2 linked regions of the Prolixibacter sp. NT017 genome follow. The protein of the gene in region 1 interacts with the protein of each later gene in a pairwise test. Links are inferred from orthologs where the notes say so. Each region holds a gene or a part of one and is shown in the gene's direction. Other genes may lie near its edges. The genes, in order: clpB and GJU87_RS07460.

Evidence for each region.
Region 2: the proteins of clpB (region 1) and GJU87_RS07460 interact in binary tests that used the Escherichia coli proteins (3 or more experiments, as listed by UniProt). The link is inferred for Prolixibacter sp. NT017 from one-to-one orthologs.

The regions. Positions count from the first base shown.
Region 1 is NZ_BLAV01000001.1:3,002,007-3,013,570, reverse strand. What follows is about bases 4,757-7,914. They hold clpB (ATP-dependent chaperone ClpB), read left to right. Parts: upstream 4,757-5,120; coding sequence 5,121-7,709; downstream 7,710-7,914. Other genes in these bases: GJU87_RS12420 (hypothetical protein), read right to left, coding at 7,758-7,914. Outside these bases: GJU87_RS12450 (dihydroorotate dehydrogenase-like protein), read right to left, coding at 1-656; GJU87_RS12445 (alpha/beta fold hydrolase), read right to left, coding at 735-1,523; GJU87_RS12440 (DUF3078 domain-containing protein), read right to left, coding at 1,628-2,509; GJU87_RS12435 (mechanosensitive ion channel family protein), read right to left, coding at 2,536-3,354; GJU87_RS12430 (energy transducer TonB), read right to left, coding at 3,839-4,561; more of GJU87_RS12420, read right to left, coding at 7,915-11,123. UniProt on the Escherichia coli protein: Part of a stress-induced multi-chaperone system, it is involved in the recovery of the cell from heat-induced damage, in cooperation with DnaK, DnaJ and GrpE. Acts before DnaK, in the processing of protein aggregates.
Region 2 is NZ_BLAV01000001.1:1,792,487-1,803,672, forward strand. Bases 4,786-7,565 are described here. They hold GJU87_RS07460 (sulfurtransferase TusA family protein), read left to right. Parts: upstream 4,786-5,939; coding sequence 5,940-6,191; downstream 6,192-7,565. Other genes in these bases: GJU87_RS07450 (DsrE family protein), read left to right, coding at 4,951-5,373; GJU87_RS07455 (DsrE/DsrF/DrsH-like family protein), read left to right, coding at 5,377-5,925; GJU87_RS07465 (hydrogenase iron-sulfur subunit), read left to right, coding at 6,213-6,608; GJU87_RS07470 (CoB--CoM heterodisulfide reductase iron-sulfur subunit A family protein), read left to right, coding at 6,637-7,565. In the rest of the region: GJU87_RS07420 (DUF6340 family protein), read left to right, coding at 1-18; GJU87_RS07425 (DUF6340 family protein), read left to right, coding at 18-1,019; GJU87_RS07430 (M48 family metallopeptidase), read left to right, coding at 1,175-2,314; GJU87_RS07435 (family 16 glycosylhydrolase), read right to left, coding at 2,324-3,100; GJU87_RS07440 (Spy/CpxP family protein refolding chaperone), read right to left, coding at 3,263-3,898; GJU87_RS07445 (Crp/Fnr family transcriptional regulator), read right to left, coding at 4,093-4,773; more of GJU87_RS07470, read left to right, coding at 7,566-7,932; GJU87_RS07475 (CoB--CoM heterodisulfide reductase iron-sulfur subunit A family protein), read left to right, coding at 8,037-9,977; GJU87_RS07480 (hypothetical protein), read left to right, coding at 10,011-10,295; GJU87_RS07485 (4Fe-4S dicluster domain-containing protein), read left to right, coding at 10,302-11,186. UniProt on the Escherichia coli protein: Involved in thiosulfate metabolism.

The DNA.
Region 1 (11,564 bases):
GAAAGAATGGGGCCGGAGGTGACCGTCAGATTTTCGGTATCGATATCAGGCATCCACGAACGGTTGAAGAGCACAAGGCCCTGCACTCCAGCCTCTGAAATCCTGCTGATGTAGGAAGCGAGATTCGAACAGTAATACCCTATTTTCAGGGAAACCGGAAGAGAAACAATTTCTTTTACCTGGTGAATAATTGCATCGGTGATAACGAGGTTGTCCAGTTGTTCGCGATCGTCGTCCGACGGAAGGAAAAAGAGGTTGAGCTCAAGTGCGTCGGCACCGGCATCCTGAATCTCTTTCGCAAGGTACATCCACTTTTGACTGGAGATACAGTTGATGGAAGCGATGACCGGAATTTCAACGGCTTCTTTTGCTTCTTTGATGAGGCGAATATATTTCCGGACGGAGTCTTCGTACAACTCCTCCTCTGTAAAATCGATAGTTTCGGGAAATAGGAAAGGCCTGCCGGTCATGCGGTGTTCGGTTTCCTTCATTTCCAGAATAATCTCTTCTTCGAAGAGCGATTTCAAAACAACGGCAGCCGCTCCGTTGGCTTCCAGTGCTTTTATTTTTGCAACTGAATCGGTAAGTCCTGAGCTGGCAATGATAATGGGATTCTTCAAAGAAAGTCCCATAAACTTCGTCGATAGATCTGGCATAATGATAGCTTTGCTGGTTAATGTACTTCGCTTAAGATACAAAGTTTAACCACAAAAACCCATTATTCGATAGAAAACCTATTTGGAGAGTTTAAGCAGAAAATTCAGGCTACGTTGGTTGAATTCATCCGCCTGCTCGATGTTACAAACATGCCCGCATTTGGGCAAAATATCGAGGTTGGTAAAGGGGAATTTTTTCCAGTAGTCGATGGATTCATCGAGGAAGTTGAAATCCTGGCTGCCCATGATCATTAGCATCGGCGATTTGAATGGCTTATTGAAATAGTTATCCAGGTTCTTCTTCAGATCAGCCACCAATCCCAGCCACACCTTAAATGCTTCCGATTTAATCTGAGCCGCTTCCCTTACAAAAAGCCGGCGGGCCACTTTATGATTCCGGTAGGGCATCAAAATCCAGGCAACCAACTGGTAAAGTTTGTGATAGGGGATAAAGCTTGACAGGAAAACGCCGGTTTTAAACAGCAGGTGCGTCCTGCGATTTAACTTCATTACGCCACCACCAATAATGACTGATGAGACTACTTCTGGTGCAATATCTTCAATAATCCGAATGACAATTGAGCCCATTGATATCCCGATGAAGTGTGCCCGTTCGATTCCTTTTTCATGCATTAGCGTAAGCACATCGTGGGCTACCATTCGGAAAGAAAGTTCATCATCTTCCGGTTTGGTCAGTTCTTTCGAGTTACCATGATCCCGCAAATCGGGGAGGAGCAGATTGAAATGGCTGCGGAATGCAGCAATCTGGCGACCAAATGTTTTGGAACTTCCTCCGGCACCGTGAATGAAAACAATCCATTCTTTGTGCTGCGGCTGAGTGTACTCCTGAAAGCTTAATATTTCCATCGATGAATTCTCTAACAGGGTGCAAAGTATAAAAATCCCGTTCGAATGACAAAGCCGATTCGAACGGGTTGTGTGTTTATTCCTTTTTTTAACAATTAAAGCATTTAAAAATTGTAAGTGAGTCCGACACCGAGGAGTTGTTTTAACTGCACCCTGGGCCCGTGTTCTACACCGCTGGAATCGACATATTTGATGTTGTCGTCGTATTTTAATGTGGTACCGAAGTTGGCCGTCAGATATTTATTAATCTGCATGTTGAATCGGACATCCCAGTTAACATCGATGTTTTGTGGTTTGTCTAAATAGTTGGAAAAGAGATCGAGTTTTGTTTCCAGATCTACATTTTTCAACAAATCTTCCTGGGTGTATGCAAGCTTGACATAAGCACCGAATTCAGCGCGGAACTTATCGCCCGGACTTACGCCGAATGCTCCAACAGTGGATAGTGAGTCATCGGCAAGAAAGGTAAACTTGGTACTGACCGGTGACAAAAACGCCGAAAAATTATCGCTGGGCTTGTAGTCGAAACCGAGCGCGAAATTCATGTAGCCCGGAGCCATAAAGTTGGAAATGTATGTAGCCTTGTTCGGGTAATTATACCCCTTGGCCAGCTGGGTTCTGAAATCGTAGAGGGCCGACAAGTACCATTTACCGTTGATTTTATAGCCATACTTCGACGAGAAGCTCAGTTTATCGACACTCTTGCGCAAGCTCTCACTGGCGTTCTTGACTAAACCATATTGCACATCAAAGGAGTTATCCCAGATGTGTTTATTTTTCTTCTTATTGGCATTGATGTTAAAAAGAAAAGTCCCGGAAACAGATCCGTCACCCCCTTCGGCCCAGTTGGTAAGCGAAACCTGGGAAAAGTTGAGTGAACTATTTCCGTTAATGGTCCAGTATTTAGTGGTATCAGCCGGCGTTTGAGCCTGAAGAGCCAATGTTCCTGTTAAAACAATGATGAGGATAGATAATTTTTTCAGCATGTTGTCAAATTTCGTTTGGTTATCCATTATTTTTCATTAAAAAGGTGGACATCCCTTTGTGGAAATGGGATGGAGATACCTTCTGCATCGAATGATTTTTTTACTTTTTCGGTATAATCAAAAAATAGGCCCCAGTAATTGGCTGCTTCGACCCATGGTCTGACGACAAAGTTCACCGAGCTGTCTCCCAATTCCTGTACGGCAACAAAAGGAGCCGGATCCTTGAGTACCCGCTCGTCTTCTTCCAACAACCTTTTTAGGATATCACGGGCTTTGTCGATATCGTCGGAATAGCCAATACCAAACTTCATATCGACACGACGTGTGGGCATAGCCGAGTAGTTGGTCATGCTCCCGGTTGCCAGCCCTCCGTTGGGAATGATAACCTGTTTATTATCGGGTGTATTCAGAATTGTGTTGAATATCTGAATTTCTTTTACGGTTCCCATGTGTCCCTGGGCCTCAATGAAATCGCCTACTTTAAATGGTTTAAATATGAGGATGATAACGCTTCCGGCGAAGTTTTGCAGGGTTCCCGACAAGGCCATGCCGACAGCCAAACCAGCGGCACCCAAAATAGCAATAAACGAGGTCATCTGGATTCCCAGCATACTGGCAATGGTAATCACCAACAGGATTTTCAGGGTGATATCGAGAAGGCTAATCAGGAACGAAGAAAGGGAAGGCTCTATTTCTCTTTTCCCCAGTGTTTTTCTTACCAGTTTATCAATCCGTTTAATAATCCACAGACCGATAATCAAAATAACAACAGCATAAACGAGTTTCAGGCCCCAGGTTTGAATCAGGCCCCATGCTGCATAGGAGTAATCATTCAGGTTTTCCATTTTTTTGTCTTTTAGTCATGTTAATCGAGTTTGAACCGGACGATATCATATCGCTATATTCTAATAGAGTAAGTCTAAATTAAAGTGTTAAAGCAATTTATACAACAATTTTTTGCTTTAAGGCTTATTTGCCGGAGTATCAGAATTTCTTAAAAGCGAATTCCTGAAGTAAACCGGATTATATAAGTAGTTTATTATCAGTTTAAAAGTGTTTTTTAGCAACGATGATTGTCTGCTCTCAGGTTGTCACTCTTTATTTTCTTTAAGAAAAGGTTGATTATCATTGAGGCATAACGAAGTGCCCGATAGAAAGTTCAATTCTTCGTAAAGGAGAAAACGATTACAGCAGCAATCGGGATGGGAAAAGTTGATTGATATATAGGAGGTAGTATAAATAAAAAAGAGGGGGAAACCTGATGCAATAAAAAAGGAACCGGGAAGAGAACCGGTTCCTTTTTGAGCTAACGTGATGTTAGCTTCCTTTTCATTCTTTCACTGTTCTCAGCATATCGGCGTAACCCGACATTTCACAATAGTTGTCAAGCAGCTCGTCGGATTCGAAGCCTCCTAAAGCTTTAATACGGTTCCAGTCACGGCAGGCACCTTCTTTGTCACCGACTTCATAGCGGCTCATGCCTCGTGCCAGCAAGAGACATTTTTCGTTAGGTAATAATACAATTCCGCGGTCGAAATGGCGGATGGCACGCTTCGGATTTTGCTTCAACAAGAGCTGTTTGTTCCCCTTGATAAAGTAGTTCGTAGCCTGGGACTTCAAATCAGATGACTCTGACAGTTTAAAGGTAACAGCAAATTCTTTGTCCATGGCGACAGCTTCCTTGTTGTTACATCCCGGTTTCCACAAACCACTGGTTGTTCTCAGAACACGAATAACTTCTTGGTCCATAGCGGAAGAAACGCTGTTGATAACAACAAAGTTGCTCAATGTTCCATCGGGCTGAACAGTAAACTGAATGACTTCTTTTCCTTCCCGAAAATCCTGGGCATCGGCTGTAGGATATTCCAATCGTTTAATTACGTAGTCATTGAGCGATTGCAGTTCAACGTTGGCTTCGTTTACCAAAAGAGCGGCGCCTTTAAATCCGGCAAATTCCGGTGGAGAAACTCTTACCTCCTCAATGTTTTCCTGGCTGAATGCAACTACTGAGAGAAGTAATCCTGCGAATAGTAAGAAGAGTTTTGTTTTCATGGCTTCTTGTTTTTAAATTAGACATAATACTGTTTGATGCGTAAATATTTCGTTCACTGTATAAACCAGTGATATGGACTAAACTTCTGTTAACAGTATTAATGCTTAACAATCCTCTTCGATTCCGCATAACAAATTACAACGACAGTGCCACGTTTCATAAGTGACACAATGATAGGTTCTTGGTAGTTTTTGCAGGGACGAATGACCAGGGGTTAGTGTCCGCATATGAAAGCTTCTGTGAACGATTGCGAACAAACGTCTACACTATGGTAAATAGTTTGGGGTAATTATTGATTGAAAATAATTGGATATTGGATTAGTAGTGAATTGACTGACATATTTTCATCATTTTCAAAGATTTGCATGTCAAAAAATCCTGATAAACAGACGGTTGAAGACATTTTGTCTGTTGTTGTCTTTTGGCAATAAGTTTGATATTCGTGAGGAGAAAAATGGGAGAGACCTGAAGTGGTCCCGGTCGGTTTCTTTCTATTGGATAAATGCTACAACGGGGCAAGTTGGATTTGGGCAACAATAAAAAATTAAAAATACAGACATGAACTTTAACAATTTTACCATTAAAGCGCAGGAGGTTGTGCAGCATGCCATTCAGGTGGCGCAGGGAAACAACCAACAGGTAATCGACACCGGGCACCTGTTCAAAGGTTTGTTTAGCAAAGCTGAAAATGTCACCGGTTTTCTGTTGAAGAAACTGGGAGTCAATAGTTCAACTTTGCAGCAAGCACTCGATCAGATTGTCGCTGGTTACCCAAAAGTGTCGGGCGGCGAGCCCTATTTGTCGCCGGCAGCGAATACGGTTATTCAAAAAGCGACCGGTTATTCGCAAAATATGGGCGATCAGTTTGTTTCGGTAGAACACTTGCTGCTTGGTTTGCTCGATGCCGGTGATTCTGTGAGTAAGATGATGAAAGACAGCGGTATCAACAAGAAGGAACTGGAAGCTGCTATCGCGGACTTGCGCAAAGGGTCGAAGGTGGACAGTCAGACAGCCGAGGATACATTCAATTCGCTGAACCGTTTTGCGATCAACCTGAATGAGCGTGCCCGTTCCGGTAAGCTTGATCCGGTGATTGGCCGTGATGAAGAGATTCGCCGGATTTTGCAGATTCTTTCGCGTCGTACCAAAAACAACCCGATTTTGATTGGTGAACCGGGTACGGGAAAAACCGCAATTGCTGAAGGGTTGGCTCATCGTATAGTCCGTGGTGATGTACCCGAAAACCTGAAAACAAAACAAATTTTCTCGCTCGATATGGGCGCGTTGGTTGCTGGTGCCAAATACAAGGGTGAGTTTGAGGAACGATTAAAAGCCGTGGTGAACGAGGTAGTGAAAGCCAACGGTGAAATCATTCTTTTCATCGATGAGATTCACACGCTCGTTGGTGCCGGAAAAGGCGACGGCGCAATGGACGCAGCCAATATCTTAAAACCGGCGTTGGCGCGAGGCGATTTACGTGCAGTTGGTGCAACAACTTTAAATGAGTACCAGAAATACTTCGAGAAAGATAAAGCACTGGAGCGTCGTTTCCAGATTGTCATGGTGAACGAGCCCGATACCTTGAGTGCGATTTCCATCCTTCGTGGTTTGAAGGAACGGTACGAAAGTCACCACAAGGTGCGGATTAAGGATGATGCGATCATTTCGGCTGTTGAACTTTCGCAACGGTACATCACCGAACGGTTTTTGCCTGATAAGGCAATCGACCTGATGGATGAGGCCGCAGCGAAATTACGGATGGAGATGGATTCTCTTCCGGAAGAGCTGGACGAAATAGAAAGGAAGCTGAAGCAATTGGAAATTGAGCGCGCGGCTATTCGTCGGGAAAACGATACCCGAAAGCTGGCGAACCTCGATGAAGAGATTGCCAACCTGAAGGCAGAACAGACGAAGTATCGTGCTTCATGGCAGGCCGAAAAGGATGTGATTGATGCAATTCAGCGCAACAAGTCTGAGATTGAGGAGATGAAGCTGGAAGCTGAGCAGGCGGAACGGCAAGGTGATTACGGTCGTGTTGCCGAAATCCGTTACGGAAAAGTCAAAGGTGCCGAAGAGGAAATCCAGCGTTTGCAAACGGAATTAGCTAAGCTGCAGGGCGAATCTTCCATGATCAAAGAGGAGGTAGGAGCAGAAGACATTGCTGAGGTCGTTGCCCGCTGGACCGGAATTCCGGTTTCCCGGATGATGCAAAGTGAACGCGAAAAACTGCTACAGCTGGAAGATGAGTTGCACAAGCGGGTTGTCGGACAGGATGAGGCAATTGCAGCTGTATCGGATGCAGTTCGTCGTTCGCGTGCCGGATTGCAGGATGAAAAGCGGCCGATTGGTTCGTTCATTTTCCTGGGAACCACGGGTGTCGGAAAAACAGAATTGGCGAAGGCGCTGGCTGAATATCTTTTCGATGATGAGAACATGATGACCCGAATCGATATGTCGGAGTACCAGGAGAAATTCTCGGTAACCCGATTGATTGGTTCGCCTCCGGGCTACGTTGGTTACGACGAAGGTGGGCAATTGACCGAAGCGGTTCGGCGGAAGCCTTATTCAGTGGTGTTGTTCGACGAGATCGAAAAAGCACACCCCGATGTTTTCAACGTTTTGTTACAGGTGCTTGATGACGGCCGGTTGACGGACAACAAAGGACGTCTGGTCAATTTCAAGAACACCATCATCATTATGACCTCGAATATAGGGTCACACATTATTCAGGAGCGGTTTGAGAATCTGAAAGATGAAAACCGTGAAGAGGTGTTGGAGCAGACCCGTTACGAGATGCTGAATCTCTTGCGGAAGAGCATTCGTCCGGAATTCCTGAACCGTATTGATGAAACGATTGTATTTACGCCGTTGAATCATGAAGAGATCAAGGAGATTGTGCACCTGCAGTTCAACCTGATCATGGAGAGATTGAAGAAAAGCAATCACGAAATCTCCATCAGCGATGCGGCTGTAGAATGGGTTGCTGCTTCTGGCTTTGATCCACAGTTTGGTGCCCGCCCGATCAAACGGACGTTACAGCGTTTCGTTCTGAATGACCTGTCGAAACAGTTACTGGCAGGAACCATCTCAGAAGACAAACCTATCCTGGTGGATGTGGAAAACGATACCCTGGTTTTCAGGAACTAAATAAATTAAATCCCCCGGCGTCTCTCAACCGGGGGATTTTTTTGGTTTTTACCGCAAACTGACTTTTTGAACGACAGCTTGTTCGTCGTCAGTCCAACGAACAAGATAGATTCCGGTCCCGGGTTGTAGCCGGGCGTGATTGGTGTGGTTGATTGAGTATTCAGTTATTTTTTGCCCGATAAAATTGAACACTTCGAGCTTTCCTTTCAGAATCTGTGATGCCGTGACATGAAGGATTTCGCCAGAGCTGTAGATACGAACCTTCTCATTGGTGAACTCATCGAAGCCGGTGCCGTTTTTAAGGTGCAGGATTAAGCTGTTGTTTTCTCCTGCGGAAGCATCGTATCGTAACGTATCACTGCTTCTTAAGTCGAGTATTTCTCCGGTGATTGTGTTTTCCAGCGATATGGTGATTCCATTACTGAATGAATTGGAAACCTCGCCGCTAATGCTCAGTTCATCAGCATCCGAAATGTATAATCCTAACGGAAAGCTTGCCGGGTACGTGCGTGCCTGGTTGATGGCCAGTTTCTCACCTTCCTGACTGAACCACAATTGTGGTACTCCGATATCGTAATAAACCAGCTTTCGCGAATCTTCATTAGAATCCAGTTCATCGTTGTTTGTTTGAGCGAATCGAACTAAAGTGAAATCATGTCCATTAGGACCGGTCACTTTCAGCCGAACAATATAATCTTCGGGTACTCCTTGTTTCAGAAAATATTGATCGGTTGGAACACAATCGTCTAGGTTCACTGAATAGTTACCTGCCTTGGTGGCTTCCACAAAAAATCCCTGCATAGGAGGAATCATATCCGTAAACTCGGGATTGGTGACTGTTCCGTCGGAAGCGATTGTCAGGTAGGTTTTGGCATTCGGATCGAACATATAAGCTGTTCCTGTTGTGTTGGTCCGGTTCGAAGTCGACCAATCGATAGCTCCCAGTCCGGGATTGCCAACAAAGTTGAAGTTGTTGCCGGCATCTTCGAAACTTAGCGGAACGGACTGCGTTCCGGAAATCGGACTGCCATTGAAAACGAGCTCGAGTTCTTCGCGGGTACTGTAAAAGCCATATCCGGTCATGGGAGAGAGCGGTAGTGTCTGGTCCGACACATAGCTCCAGGCACTTTCATCTGCCGGTTGAGAGTTATCGTAAGTAATCAGATAAACCATGCCGTAGACCGGTTCGAACATCGCAGCTGTGTTATCCTCTACCGGCGGAGTCAGGAAGAGCCACTTTTCTGCAGTCAATGCTCGTTTGGCATACAAGATGCAGCTTTCAGGAAGATATTGCTGACCACCCAGTGAAGCATCCGATTCGAGTACGAGTGTTTTGGGAGTCACTCCTGCGGTAAGCACAGGGTAATGGTCAACGCCGGCGGGAATAATGCCTTTCATGGTTTCATCCGGAACTCCATTATTCCAGTTGGCTGCATTGTTCCAATCATTATCAACTGTTCCGGACCAAGTTGTTTCCAGGTTGGGAGATGCCGTTAATGTTTGTCCGGCATTTACGGCACCAAATGAAGATTCTGCCGACTCTTGCCAGGTAAAGTCTTCGTAGTAAGAACCGGAGCCAGTCAATTGAATGGAAAAGTTTGGTGGCGTATCATTATCCTCTTTGGGCTCAATTGAAATCGACGTTAAACCAGTTGCATCACCTTCTGTTGCCGTCACAGGACCTTCATAACTTATGAATTGAATAAGTTTGTGCTGATAAATTAGTGCCAGACCATCCGGTCCTTTTTGCAGTGTGCCAAAATCAAGATCGTAAAAAGCAAATGTCCCTTCAGTAGAAGTAGATGCAAAATTACCCAAAGTCATTTCGTCTATTATGGCTCCATTATATCCGTTGTAATGGATAACGTTGAAATCTTCCAATACATAATTATCTGCATTCTCGAGAACAATCTCTACTCGTCCGTCCTCAGTTTCGTTGTCATCATAATGAAACTCGTTAATCCAGGCATTGGGTAAATCATCCAGTGGCGTGATGAGCACTGTTTCGGGAATGGTTCCGTCTGTTTTTACATTGGTGGTTTCATCACTTCCCCGATAGGGAATGATCTGTGTATACCAGCGAGTTTCACTTCCCGGAATATAGACTTCAGCTGCAGTCGTATCCTTATAGATGACAATCAAAGCCTCACCGTCGCTGAAATCGGTGTCTTCTACCGGAGTCTCACCATCTATGGGCGTTTGAGCTGTTGTTTGTGTGAAGAGCAGAAGATAGCCTTCGGCTGCTTCCTCTCCGCTGTTTTCATCCCACGATAGATGAACGGTATTGCCGTTTTGTCCGGCGAGTCTGAAATCGCTTACGTGGTTCGTAGGTTCTGTTTCCAGTGCGGTTCCAGTAATTGCTACCAAAACGGTCTCCGGTAGTTCGGTTGTTTCGTGGGTGATGTCTCCGCTGGTAACCCCGGGAGTGTCCGGAGCAAAGCGGACATAGATGGTTGTGGACAGTTCGCCGTCTGTTCCCGTGAGCGAAAGAGGAGATGCATTTCCCTGCCAGTTGGTTTCGTCGGTGGAAATTTCGAATCCGGTAGGAGGCCTAACAACGAGGTTGTCCCTCAGATACTGGGCATTGACTGTATAAGATGACGTCGCAGAATTCTCACCTGAAACCACGTCACCAAAGTCCGGAATGCTTTCGACTGAAACCGTTACTTCGGGAGCAGGTTGGTCCAACGTAGTGACATCTCCGCTGGAAATCTCGCTTTCCATCACCACCTCATCGTCCATCAAACGTTTAGCCTTCAGTTGAAAATAATAAGTTGTTGAGAATTGAACGGACGTTGCTTCATATGAAGTAACATTCCCAATGTCTTCATCGACAATGGGATTTGAATAATCTTCTTCTGCGCTAATGATGAGGTAATAAGATGTTGCCTGGTAACTGGCCTGCCATTCAAGGGTAAAACGGTTGTAATCGATGGCACTGGCCTGCAAATCTTCCGGGGCAACAGGTGTCCCTGCCGTAATTTCAAATGAGGCTTCAATACTCACCACTTCTTGTTGCGAATTATCGGTCGCTTTAATTTGATAGTAGTAGATGCCGTCTTCCAGAACAGGCAAATCAGCTTTCCATGTGGTACCCGACGAATAACTCAATGCAAATGATTTCGTCAAATTACCGGATGTTGTTCCATAAAGTACGAGGGCAGAAATAACTTCGCCATCATCGGAGATGGAAGCAGAAATGGTATTATTTCCGGTAACTTCGGTATCCGTCATCGGAGAAGGAGAGAACGTCACGCTTCCAAATTCGGGGATTGGGTCGTTATCAAAAAGTGCATTCTCCGTATCATTACTATCCGGATCAGGCGGCGTTGGCGGACCGGTTTGTGCGAATGATTTATTTGAAAAGATAGTGAGTGATAAAATCAGGAAAAGAGAAATAAAATTTGTTTTCATGTTAATAAAGATTTTGGTTTTTAGGTTAATAATGTTTTGTTGTCTTGGTCAGAACGTTTGTCAGCTTTCTCTTTTCCTATATATAAGTTACGTCAAAATTAGTTTTTAGCAAGCTTTTTCTGAAATGTTTTATAACAATAAGATAGGATAATTGGTATGATTTGTGAGTTATTATAGGAAATAGGAATTGTAGTAACAATGCATGTTTTGGCGAGATTTATTATCCGTTTAGGAGCATAAAAAAAGCGTAATCATTTTTGTGATTACGCTCGGGTGGCGGAGAGAGAGGGATTCGAACCCTCGGAACCCTTTAGGGGTTCACACGCTTTCCAGGCGTGCCAGTTCAGCCACTCCTGCACCTCTCCGTATGGTTTGAAGCACGCCGCATAGCGACGCTTCGGGGCACAAAAGTAGGAGATTTTTTTTATTCCCAAAACATTT
Region 2 (11,186 bases), 1.2 Mb from region 1 along the record:
AACCAACAAATAAAATAATGACCACTAAAAGTCTACTAACTAGTCTGTTGATTCTATTTTTTCTTTCGGGATGTTATACCACAAATAATTTTGGTTTTGTCGACATGCAGGTGATGGAACCGGCTACAGTTTCCTTGCCTGACAGCATCGTGGACCTGGCTATTGTTGACTTTCACCGAACTCAGAAAGCAGATGAAACTGACCTCAAAACGAATGCAGACAGCATTGTAGACCGATATGCTGCAGAAACCTTAAAAGGATTTAAATCACAGACAGATAGTGTTCGGTATTTTAACCATGTTGAAGTAGTTTCCAACGGGCTAGACATTATGCCGAAAGGACTGTTGCTGCCCGATTCCATATTGCGTCAAAAGTTGTCGGCCTATTGTGACTCGCTTGGAGTCCAGACTTTGGTTGCACTTGATACTGTTTGGTTAAGCGATAACAGTAAAAAGACTCAGTTGGTAAAAAAGGTTGTTCTCGGCTCCCGCTGGGGTTTCTTCAACGCTCTTGGAGATTCAAAGACCTATTGGAAAATCTATACGGATACCATGCTTTGGATTCCCAACCGGACAGAGTCGATTGCTTATGAGAAAAATAACCGGTATCCAAAGACCTTTGTGGATGTACTTGACACTTACGGTGAAAACAACGGTACCAGGGTAGCAATGCTGTTTGTACCTTCCTGGAAATGGACTGACCGGTTGATTTATTATTCGGGAAACGATGAAATGAAGAAGGCTGATACTCTGGCAACGAAAAATCAGTGGAAAGAAGCTGCTGAAATCTGGACTAAAATGTCGAAGAGTGACAATAAAAATATCCGGGCGAAAGCAACTTTCAATATGGCTTTGGCGTGTGAAATGCTGGGGCATATTGAACTGGCGCTTGAGTGGGTTTCCAAATCATATCACGTGTACGACAATGAGGACCACAAACAGAAGTGCATGGACTATATCAATATCCTCGCCACACGCCTGCAGCAAGAGCGAAAGCTGAAAAAACAGTTTGGTGGTTGATGTCTGGTTGCGGTGGAAGGTGATATTTTGTACATTCGCTCCGCACAAATTAATTCTCGCGACTGATGCATAATTCTGTCTATTACATCATATTGATAATCATTGTTCTGGATTTTCTATTTGAACGTTATCTTGAATATTTGAATTCAAATTCCTTGTCGGTTCAACTTCCCGATCAACTGAAAGGAATTTACAATGAAGAGCAATATGCCCGTTCGCAGGAATATGAAAAGGTAAAAAGTCGCTTTTCACTGATTACTGCCTCCCTGAGTTTTCTGGTTATTATCTTAATGTTTGCCCTGGGTGGTTTTGGCTGGCTCGATAATTATTTACGCGAATGGACCAATAGTCCAATCTGGCTGGGACTGTTGTTTTTCGGCGTTATTGGCTTGGCTTCCGACATCCTTACTTTGCCATTTGGTTGGTACAGCACCTTTGTTATCGAGGAACGGTTCGGTTTTAATAAAACTACCGTGAAGACTTTCATTTTCGATCACATCAAAAGTTTGTTGCTTGCGGCAGTGATCGGTGGTGGTTTATTGGCTCTGGTGATTTGGATATATGAGCAGACGCAGGGAATGTTCTGGGTTTACACTTTAATTGTCATTACGACTTTCTCGCTGTTTATGACCATGTTCTATTCGACATTGATAGTTCCACTTTTCAATAAACAGAAACCACTGCAAGACGGTGAGTTACGTGATGCTATTCAACGCTTTTCTGAAAGAGCTGGATTCAAACTGGACAACATTTTTGTTATCGATGGTTCCAAACGCTCGACGAAAGCCAATGCTTATTTTACAGGTTTTGGTGCGAAGAAACGAATTGTGCTTTACGATACGTTGATGGATGAAATGGAAAACGAAGAGATTGTAGCTGTTTTAGCTCACGAAATTGGCCACTACAAGAAGAAGCACATTGTTTCCGGCCTTCTGTTGTCGTTGCTGAATACGGCGGTCATGCTATATATTTTCTCTTTGGTTGTCGGGCGACCAGAACCTGCGTTAGCGTTAGGTGCTCATCAGGCGAGCTTTCATGTTGGTTTGGTCGCTTTTGGAATCTTGTATACGCCGCTTTCTTTCCTTATCGGGATGGGGATGAATGTCTTTTCCCGGAAAAATGAGTACCAGGCCGATAGTTTCGCTGCCAGTTATGGACTGGCTGAAGCGTTGGGGAATTCGTTGAAAAAGCTTTCGGTGAAAAACCTGAGTAATCTGACGCCACACAAAGCGTATGTCTTTTTCCATTACTCGCATCCACCTTTGCTGGCTCGTTTGAAGAATCTGAAAAAGTAGCTGGTGTTTTTATTCCTTCCACTGGTAAATCCGCACGTAGTCAATTTGGTATTCGGCCGGGAAAATCGAATCGTCGACTCCTTGCTGACCGCCCCACGAACCGCCAATGGCCAGGTTGATGAGTAAGAATTGCGGTTTGTTGAACGGCCAGGCGCCTTCACCTTCACCATTGTCCTTGCAGGTAAAATAGGGCACTCCTTCTATCGAGAAGATGAGTTGGTCGTGGTACCAGTCAACGCCAAATACGTGAAATTCTTCTGATAGATGTTCATGGCAGATTTTGTCACCCCTTCCGGTTCCCAGATTGTGATTATAATCGCGGGTGTGAACATTGGCATAAATGGTATCGGGATTGAAGCCGACATATTCCATGATGTCGATTTCACCACAGGCAGGCCAGCCTATGCTGTCAATATTACTTCCAAGTGTCCAGATGGCAGGCCACACTCCGCGCCCTTTCGGAAGGCGGGCCCGTACTTCAATTCTTCCGTAAGTAAAGTTGAAAGTTTTCTTCGTGTTTAAACTGGCCGAAGTGTATTCAGCACCTTCATAGGGTTCCTTCCTTGCTGTAATAATTAGTTTGCCGTCTTCCACGCGCGCATTCTCCAGTCTATGGTCTGTGTAGTATTGTGCTTCGTTGTTTCGAACAAATCCTGTTTCATAATTCCATTTGGTGGAGTCGGGAAGTCCTTCATAGTCAAATTCGTCAGACCAGACTAATTGTAATTCTTGTGCATTGATAATCAACGGAAAACAGCATAAGAGTAAAGCAAGGAAGCATTTCATAACAGTTGGTTTCGTTTGGGTTTATCCAAAAATAGTGATTTGCTTGATTAATATTTAGTTATATAGAGGTTTTCTTTTGGGAAAATTAAAATCCCGACAGATGCTTCTACGAGAAACATACTGCCGGGATGTACAACCAGTGGCCGGAATCATTGTCTCATTTTATTCATAGTATGGCCTCTGATAAAACTTGGGGTCATTGCGATTTGCTTTTCTTTCGTTTAGCATTTTGGAAATCATATGGTCGAGCTTTTTCTGTTGCTCAGGTTTCATCAGGTTTCTCATTTTTTGAACCGTCGAATAGGCAGCCATCATCACACTGGCTTTCGTTTCAGTTATTGAGCTGAGTTGCTCTTTCACGGCTTTATTGGCTGTGTTGTTCAATAATTCGTTGTGTAACAACTGATTCATTTTACTGAGTTCGCCTTCCAGTCCATCCTTTTTCTGCAGGTACTCTGTTCGTAGGTCTACCAGTTCTTCATATTGCTTGTCGGAAAGAGAAAGCTCCATTCGCAATTCCGGTATTTGATTCACGATGAACAAATAGGGTTTCATCACTTTCGGGTAGGATGGTCCCTGGTAGCGTGACATCATCAAACTATGGCCATGGTGCATCATTTGGTGGGCGCGCATCATGTCGGGTTGCATCACACCGGGTCCCATCATGTGAGGCGGGTACATCATTGATGAGAGCGTATCTTTTTGTGCTCTTTTGATACTGCTTGTGCTTGCCATCGAAGAAGTGCCAAACGTCATAATAATGAGCATGACGAGAAGCGTTAAGACGTTCTTTTTCATGATATCTGAATTTTTGAGTCCATCATATTTGCATTCTGCCCGCAAGGGCATTGTGTTTTGCTATATTGAACAAGTGGGGCAAAAAAATGACGGACGCAGAAGTCTTAAAGCTTGCTATATTTTGTTAAGCTGCGTTAATTAGAGGACTCTTTTGAAGGAATTTATGTCGTAATCGACAAAAAGATAGGTGAGAACTAACCGGCGAGATTGATTTTCTCCAGCCTTTCGTCACTCAGTATGGTGATGTCTTTTCCGTGCACCTCAATCAGTTTTTCCGTTACGAAATCAGTCAAAATACGACTAACGGTTTCCCTGGAGGTTCCCAACAAATCGGCCATATCATTGCGGGTCAGGGTCAACTGAAAGTGATTACTGCCGTAAAGATTTTTGGAGAAATCGAGCAACATGCCGGCAACACGGCCTGTCACTTGCGTTTGAATATGGTTGACACAATTCTGGAATTGTCGGAGTTCGATCTTGCTGATGGTGGTCAGTATTTCGTAAGCAAACTTCCCGTTTGATTCCACAAAATTTTTGAAAGTCGCCCGGTCAATAAAACAGCACGATACCGGCGTAAGTGCAACAGCTGAATAGTTATTTACATTGTCGCCGATGGTGGTTGGAATGCCCAGGTAGGTGGGGGCTTTTACTACTTTCAGGATTTGCTCGCGGTTGTGTCCGCGCATGACCAGCTTGACAATTCCTTCGCGCAGGTAAACAATATTACTGGCAAATGCATCTTGCTTAAAAATGACTTCATCTTTGTCAAACTCGACTTCGACACTTCGTTTTCCCAGCAGATCAAGCTCATCTATCGAAAGGTGGTTTGCTGCCGCCGAACGTACTTTACAATTCAGGCACAGACACTGACTCATGGTAATAAATACTATTGCTAAACCTTATTGACGCCAAATTTAGCAAAAAAATGTGATCGATGTCACACCGAAACAAAATAAACCTCACACCGATTTCTTTTCACCCTACTTCGTATGTCTATACTTTTACCCCTGTTAATATGTCAATGTTTACATAATTATTAAAGCAAGAGAATCATGCCTAAAAGAATGACCATGGCGCTTTTTTCCGGAAGTATCGATAAGCTCACTGCAGCTGGTGTGGTACTGACGGGTGCAGCAGCCGATGACATGGATGTTGATATTTACGTGCTTCTGCAAGGAGCGCGTGCCTTCAGAAAAGATGTAGCTGCAGACGCAACAAAACTGGAAATGGCTGAAAATCCTCAGCTGAAACAGGAATTTCTGGATTCGCTGAAGAAACTGAATGTCAATCCCTGGCTGGAGTTTTTCCGCGAAGCCAAAGAAATAACCAAAGTGAAAATTCATGTGTGTGGTTTGGCCGGAAAAATCTGGGGAGCCGAGAAAATGGAGGATTTTAATGAATTAGTCGACGATATCGTGGGTATCAGTGAATACATCACCGCCGCCCAGGAATCTGACGTACACTTATTTATATAAGTTATGGAATTAGTTGACGAAGAGAAAATACTGGAACTGGAACGTCGAATCAAGCAGCTCGAAGCCACCAAAAAGAAGGATCAACTTTCGATGGTCGTCTTTTCAGGTGAACTCGATAAACTCCTGGCTGCAATGATTATTGCCACCGGTGCCACAGCCATGGATATGGAAGTCAAGCTTTTCTTCACCTTCTGGGCCATTTCCGCTTTACGCGATAAAGAGAAAAGGGCAAAGAAGAAGGAGTTGACGTCTAAAATGTTCGGAGCCATGCTTCCCAGGGGAACCTCGGACGTGAAGCTTTCGAAAATGAACATGGCCGGAGCCGGATTATCCATGCTCAAGTCATTGATGAAGAAAAAGAATGTAGCCTCTCTGGATGATTTACTAAAAACCGCGGGAGAGTTAGGTGTCGAGATCAACATTTGTGAGATGTCGATGGACCTGATGGGACTCAGTAAGGATGAGATGATTGATTATCCGAACCTGAATTACTGCGGGGTTGGAACCTATCTCGCTGACGCGGAAGAGAGTGCTATTCAGTTATTCATATAATAAAACTCAAAGTTATGTCACAGGAAGAATTAGTTGCCATTCAGGCAGACAAAGTTGTTGATGCTCGTGGTACTGCTTGTCCCGGACCGCTGTTGGCTGCTAAAAAAGCCATCGCTGAAATCAAATCAGGCGAAGTAATGGAAATATTATCAGCTGACGAAGGTACCAAGAAGGATATTCCCAAATGGGCTACCAAGAAAAACCATGAATACATGGGCACCGTTGAAGAATCAGGCTTTTTCAAAATTTATCTACGCAAAGCGTAAGCTTTAAAACGAAAAACTAAAATGGCGAATAAAGCTCCTAAAATTTTAGTGTTTTCAACGGAAAAGATTTCCGACCCCGCGATTGACCTCGCGGGGTTGTTGAAAATGCACTACCCGCCAACCATTTATTCCATTCCGTTACGATGTTCAAGTTCCGTTAAATCCCGCTGGATTATGCATGCCTTTGAGCAGGGCTTTGACGGTGTTTTCATTGCAGCCGACGGGACCGACTGTTCATACGGTGAAAGTTGCGTGGACAAAACCGCGGCGATTATTGCCCAGACACACGAGATGATGAAAGCTAAGGGGATTGAACCGGCCCGGCTGAAAATGGCTGCTTTGTGTTCGGTATGCGCCGAACCATTCGTAAAACACATGAAATCGTTTTACGAAGCCCTTTCCAAAGTACCGGCGTAACCGGAATATTTTACAATAGAAATGTAACATGGAGAACGAAGTTTTATCATACGACGCACTGGTTATTGGTGGTGGAATCGCCGGTGAAGAGACAGCGCTGAACCTGGCCAAAATGGACTATAAGGTGCTGTTGGTGGAGAAGGAACTCTCGATTGGCGGCAAAATGATTCTGCTGAGTAAGGTTTTTCCTACCCTCGACTGTGCAGCGTGTATTACCACACCCAAAGTGTCGGAAACGGCCCGGCATCCCAACATTACCATCTTTACCGGTAGTGAAGTAAAAGGAGTCGAAAAGAAAGGCGAACGGAATTTCGAAGCGCGTATTTTACGCCAACCCCGTTATGTAAAGGAAGACGCTTGTACAGGCTGTCAGGAATGTGAGCCGGTTTGCCCTGTTGTGGTGAAGGATCAGTACCAGTTTAATCTGGTTGGCCGGAAAGCGGTGTTTGTTCCGTTCAGTATTGCGAACCCGCGTATTGCTGCCATCGATATCGAAAATTGCTCATTGTGCGGTGCCTGCGAACGGGCTTGTCCGGCTGATGCCATTGACTTCTCACAAGAGCCGGAAGAGAAGACTTATCAATTTAAGAGTGTAGTGGTCGCTACCGGGTACAAATTGTTCGACCCAATTAAAATGCCGCGCTACGGTTACGGCAAATACAAAAACATTATCACTTCCATGCAGATGGAGCGTGAGTTGGCTCCTACACGTCCTTTCAACACGATTTTACGCCCGGGTGACGGTAAAATGCCCGACAACCTCGCTTACGTACTTTGTACCGGTTCACGAGACCATACCGTGGGAAATCCCATTTGTTCGCAGGTTTGCTGTATGTATTCCATCAAGCAGGCTCAATTGCTGATGGGAGCATTGCCTATGGCCGATGTGACCATTTATTACCTGCACATTCGCTCGTTTGGTAAGGGATTCAACGAATTCTACGAAACAGCTAAAGGAATGGGGGTTGAGTTCGTAAAAGGGAAAATCGGTAAAATTTCGGAGAAGGAAAACGGAAACCTCGTTTTGAGGTACGATGATATTGAAACAGGCCAGGTGAAGGAGGTCGAACACGATATGGTTGTTCTTTCGGTAGGTATTCTGGCCAACGATGAAATCGGACAGGTTTTCAAGACACAGAAGCTGGAATTCGATGACTATCGCTACGTGAAGCAAATCGATGAACTGAAACGTCCGGCAATGACCAACATCGAAGGTGTGTTTGTGGCAGGAGCGGCTTCCGGCCCGATGGACATTCCGGATTCAATCCTTTCAGCTGGCTCGGCATCATCCGAAGCTGCCAGCTATCTTGCATTGACTGAATAATGATTTGATTCAGTGTTAGTAAGATTGATTTACTTGAATAATGAATTAAATATTGTTGGGCCTATTTCCTGGTAAGGATTTCCTGACAATCAATATATTTTCGCATGAAGAACAAGATTGGCGTATACGTTTGTCATTGCGGCGGTAATATCTCCGACGTTATTGATGTCAATAAGGTCAGAGAAGAAGCTGAAAAGATGGGAGGCGTTGCCATTGCCAAGCATACCATTTTTGCCTGTGCCGATTCCTCACAGAAGGAAATCGCTGAGGACATCAAAAACCTGGAGCTCGACGGCATTGTAGTGGCATCCTGCTCTCCAAAGCTGCACCTCTTAACATTCAGGGCAGTTGCCGAACGGGCCGGACTCAATCCATACAACTACGTTCACGCGAATATCCGGGAACAAAGCTCCTGGGCTCACTCTGACGATAAGAAAGGTGCCACCGAGAAAGCTATTTCGCTGGTGCGTTCTGCCGTTGAGCGGGTTTCACACTCAGTAGCGATGGACCCGGTTTCCATTTCTGCTCACAATGTGGTAGCCGTTGTTGGTGCCGGTGTAGCGGGGATGAAAGCTGCCATTGAATTGGCCGATATGGGCTCGCAGGTGTATTTGATTGAAAAATCACATTACGTTGGTGGCCGTACCTCGCAGTGGGGCAAGCTTTTCCTTCCGGGAGAAACCGGAAAATCAGTTGTAGAAAATCTTTATCAGGAAGTAAAGAAGCGTCAGAATATCAATCTGTTCACTGGTGCCGAACTTGTTTCCAAGAAAGGGAGTGTTGGTAACTTCGAGATTGAAGTGAAGATCACCTCGCGCGGTGTGAAGAAAGACGCTGATGCTTCGACAATTGAGAAAGCTATTCAGGTTTGCCCTGAGGAGGTTTCCGATGAATTCAACTTCGGTTTAACCAACCGAAAGGCGTTGATGAACTTTCATCCCGGCCAGTTCCCGGAAATAGCTGCCATTGATGCTGTCAACTGTACCAAGTGCGGTAAATGTGCCGAAGTGAGCGATGCCATCGATTTGAACCTGGAAGAAGAGCGTATTACGCTTCAGACAGGCTCGTTGATGATTACCACCGGATTTGACCCGTATGAGCCGGAAAAATCAGAGTTCGGTTACGGCGATTACGACAATGTCATCACGTTACCACAACTGGAGCGTCACCTGGAACTCAGCAAGGGTAAGGGTTTAGTAATCAACGGAAAGAAAATCCGGAGCACGGCGTATATCTACTGCGTGGGAAGTCGTCAGCCGGAAGGTGAAAATAAATATTGCTCGCGTTACTGTTGTACCTCAGCTGTTCACAGTGCTATTAAAGTGCGTGAAAAAGTGCCGGATATGACGGTTTACCACATTAATCGTGGAATCCGGACGTACGGAAAACAGGAAGTGTTGTATGAGCAATCATCCAAAAACGGCGATATCTACATTCAGTTTACCGAAGATACTTTCCCTGAAGTTAGTTCTAACGGAAAACATACAGTTGTCAAGGTGAATGACTTGTTGACTGCCGGAAAAGAGCTGGAAATTGAGCCTGATTTGGTGGTTCTGGTAACGGGAATGACTCCCCGGAAGGATGATGCCATTGGCGATACACTGAAACTTCCGCACGGCCGCGATAAGTTCTACAACGAAATTCACCCCAAACTGCGCCCGGTGGAAACGACCATCGACGGTGTTTTGATTGCCGGTGTCTGCCAGGGACCGAAGAATATCACCGAAACGGTGAAATCATCGCTGGCTGCGGCTGCTAAGACTTATTCGTTGCTGAAGCGTGAGGAAATCACATTGGAGCCCATCATGGCGAAAGTCGATGCGGAAAAATGTGAGGTTTGTGACAGCTGTTCTGCAGCTTGTCCGTTCGGTGCTTTCGAGTTTGTGGAAGAGAACGGCAAGAAGGTGGCGAAAGTGAACGAATCGAACTGTAAAGGCTGTGGAATGTGCCTACCGGTTTGTCCGACTGATGCCATCGAGCTTTCAGGCTATACCAATTCCGAGATAGAAGGAATGATTGATGCTCTCAAGGAGAGTGATTATTAACGACCAATTGTAAACTCTTTAATACCCGATAAAATGGCAGGAGAGAAACAACGTACCGTCAAGGTAATAAAGGAAAAAAGGACGGTTTCGGAGGAGGTGAAAGCCAATATCAAGCATTACAATAAAATGAAGAAGTTGATCAAGGATGCATTGAAGGAAGGCCCAAAAACCATTCCTGAAATCGCTAAGGCAACTGAACTTCCCGCCCATGAAGCGACCTATTATGTGATGTCGATGCGAAAGTATGGTGATGTAGTGACCGGTGAGATCGATGACATGGACGAGTATTTTTACTATCACTTGAATCAAAAGAACTAAGCACTTATGTCAAAGGTAGATCCAAAACTGGCAAAAGATATTGCAAAGTACGGAGCTGTCGATTTCAGCGCCTGCTACAACTGCGGTAATTGTACGGCCGTTTGCAGCCTGACCGAAGAAAATGCCAGTTTTCCGCGAATGATGATACGCTACAGCATGCTGGGAATGAAAGAAGAAATTCTGAGCAGCAAGGAGCTCTGGATGTGTTACCACTGTGGAGATTGTTCGGCAACTTGTCCGCGTCAGGCCGACCCGGGTGAATTGATGGCCGGTTTGCGCCGCTATGCAATTGCGAACTATGAGCCCTCAGGTATCACGAAGCTCATTTTCAAAAGCAATCCGTTTTCCATCCTGCTGACCCTCGTTTTGGCAACGATTCTGGGGTTCTTTTTACTGACCATGAAGCCGGACTTCACGGTATCGCGCTGGATTTTCAGCTGGATGCCTTATGCGGTCATTCACTTGATGGGACTGATTGTCTTTTCCTTTACAGGATTAACGGCTCTTCTGGGCATTTTCAGTATGAGTCGGAGACTGAACCGTAAACACAGTACAGACTCAAATAAAACCAAAAAATCAGTTTCTCAGTCGATTGGCGAAGTACTGACCGAGATTGGAACCATGGGACGATATCAAAAGTGTTCAACCGATGAGGGAGAATACTGGAGTACGAAACCCAACCTGGTTCGTCCGTGGTTTGCGCACTGGTCAATCATGTGGGGCTTTATCGGCCTCCTGTTTGCCACTATTCTCGACTTCCTGTTTAAAGATCCGGCAACAATCATCTGGTTGCCATCACGCATCCTGGGTACCGTTTCCGGACTTTTCCTGATTTACGGAACATCGCTGGCCATGTATTACCGCATGACCAAACCTACAAAAACGTACGAG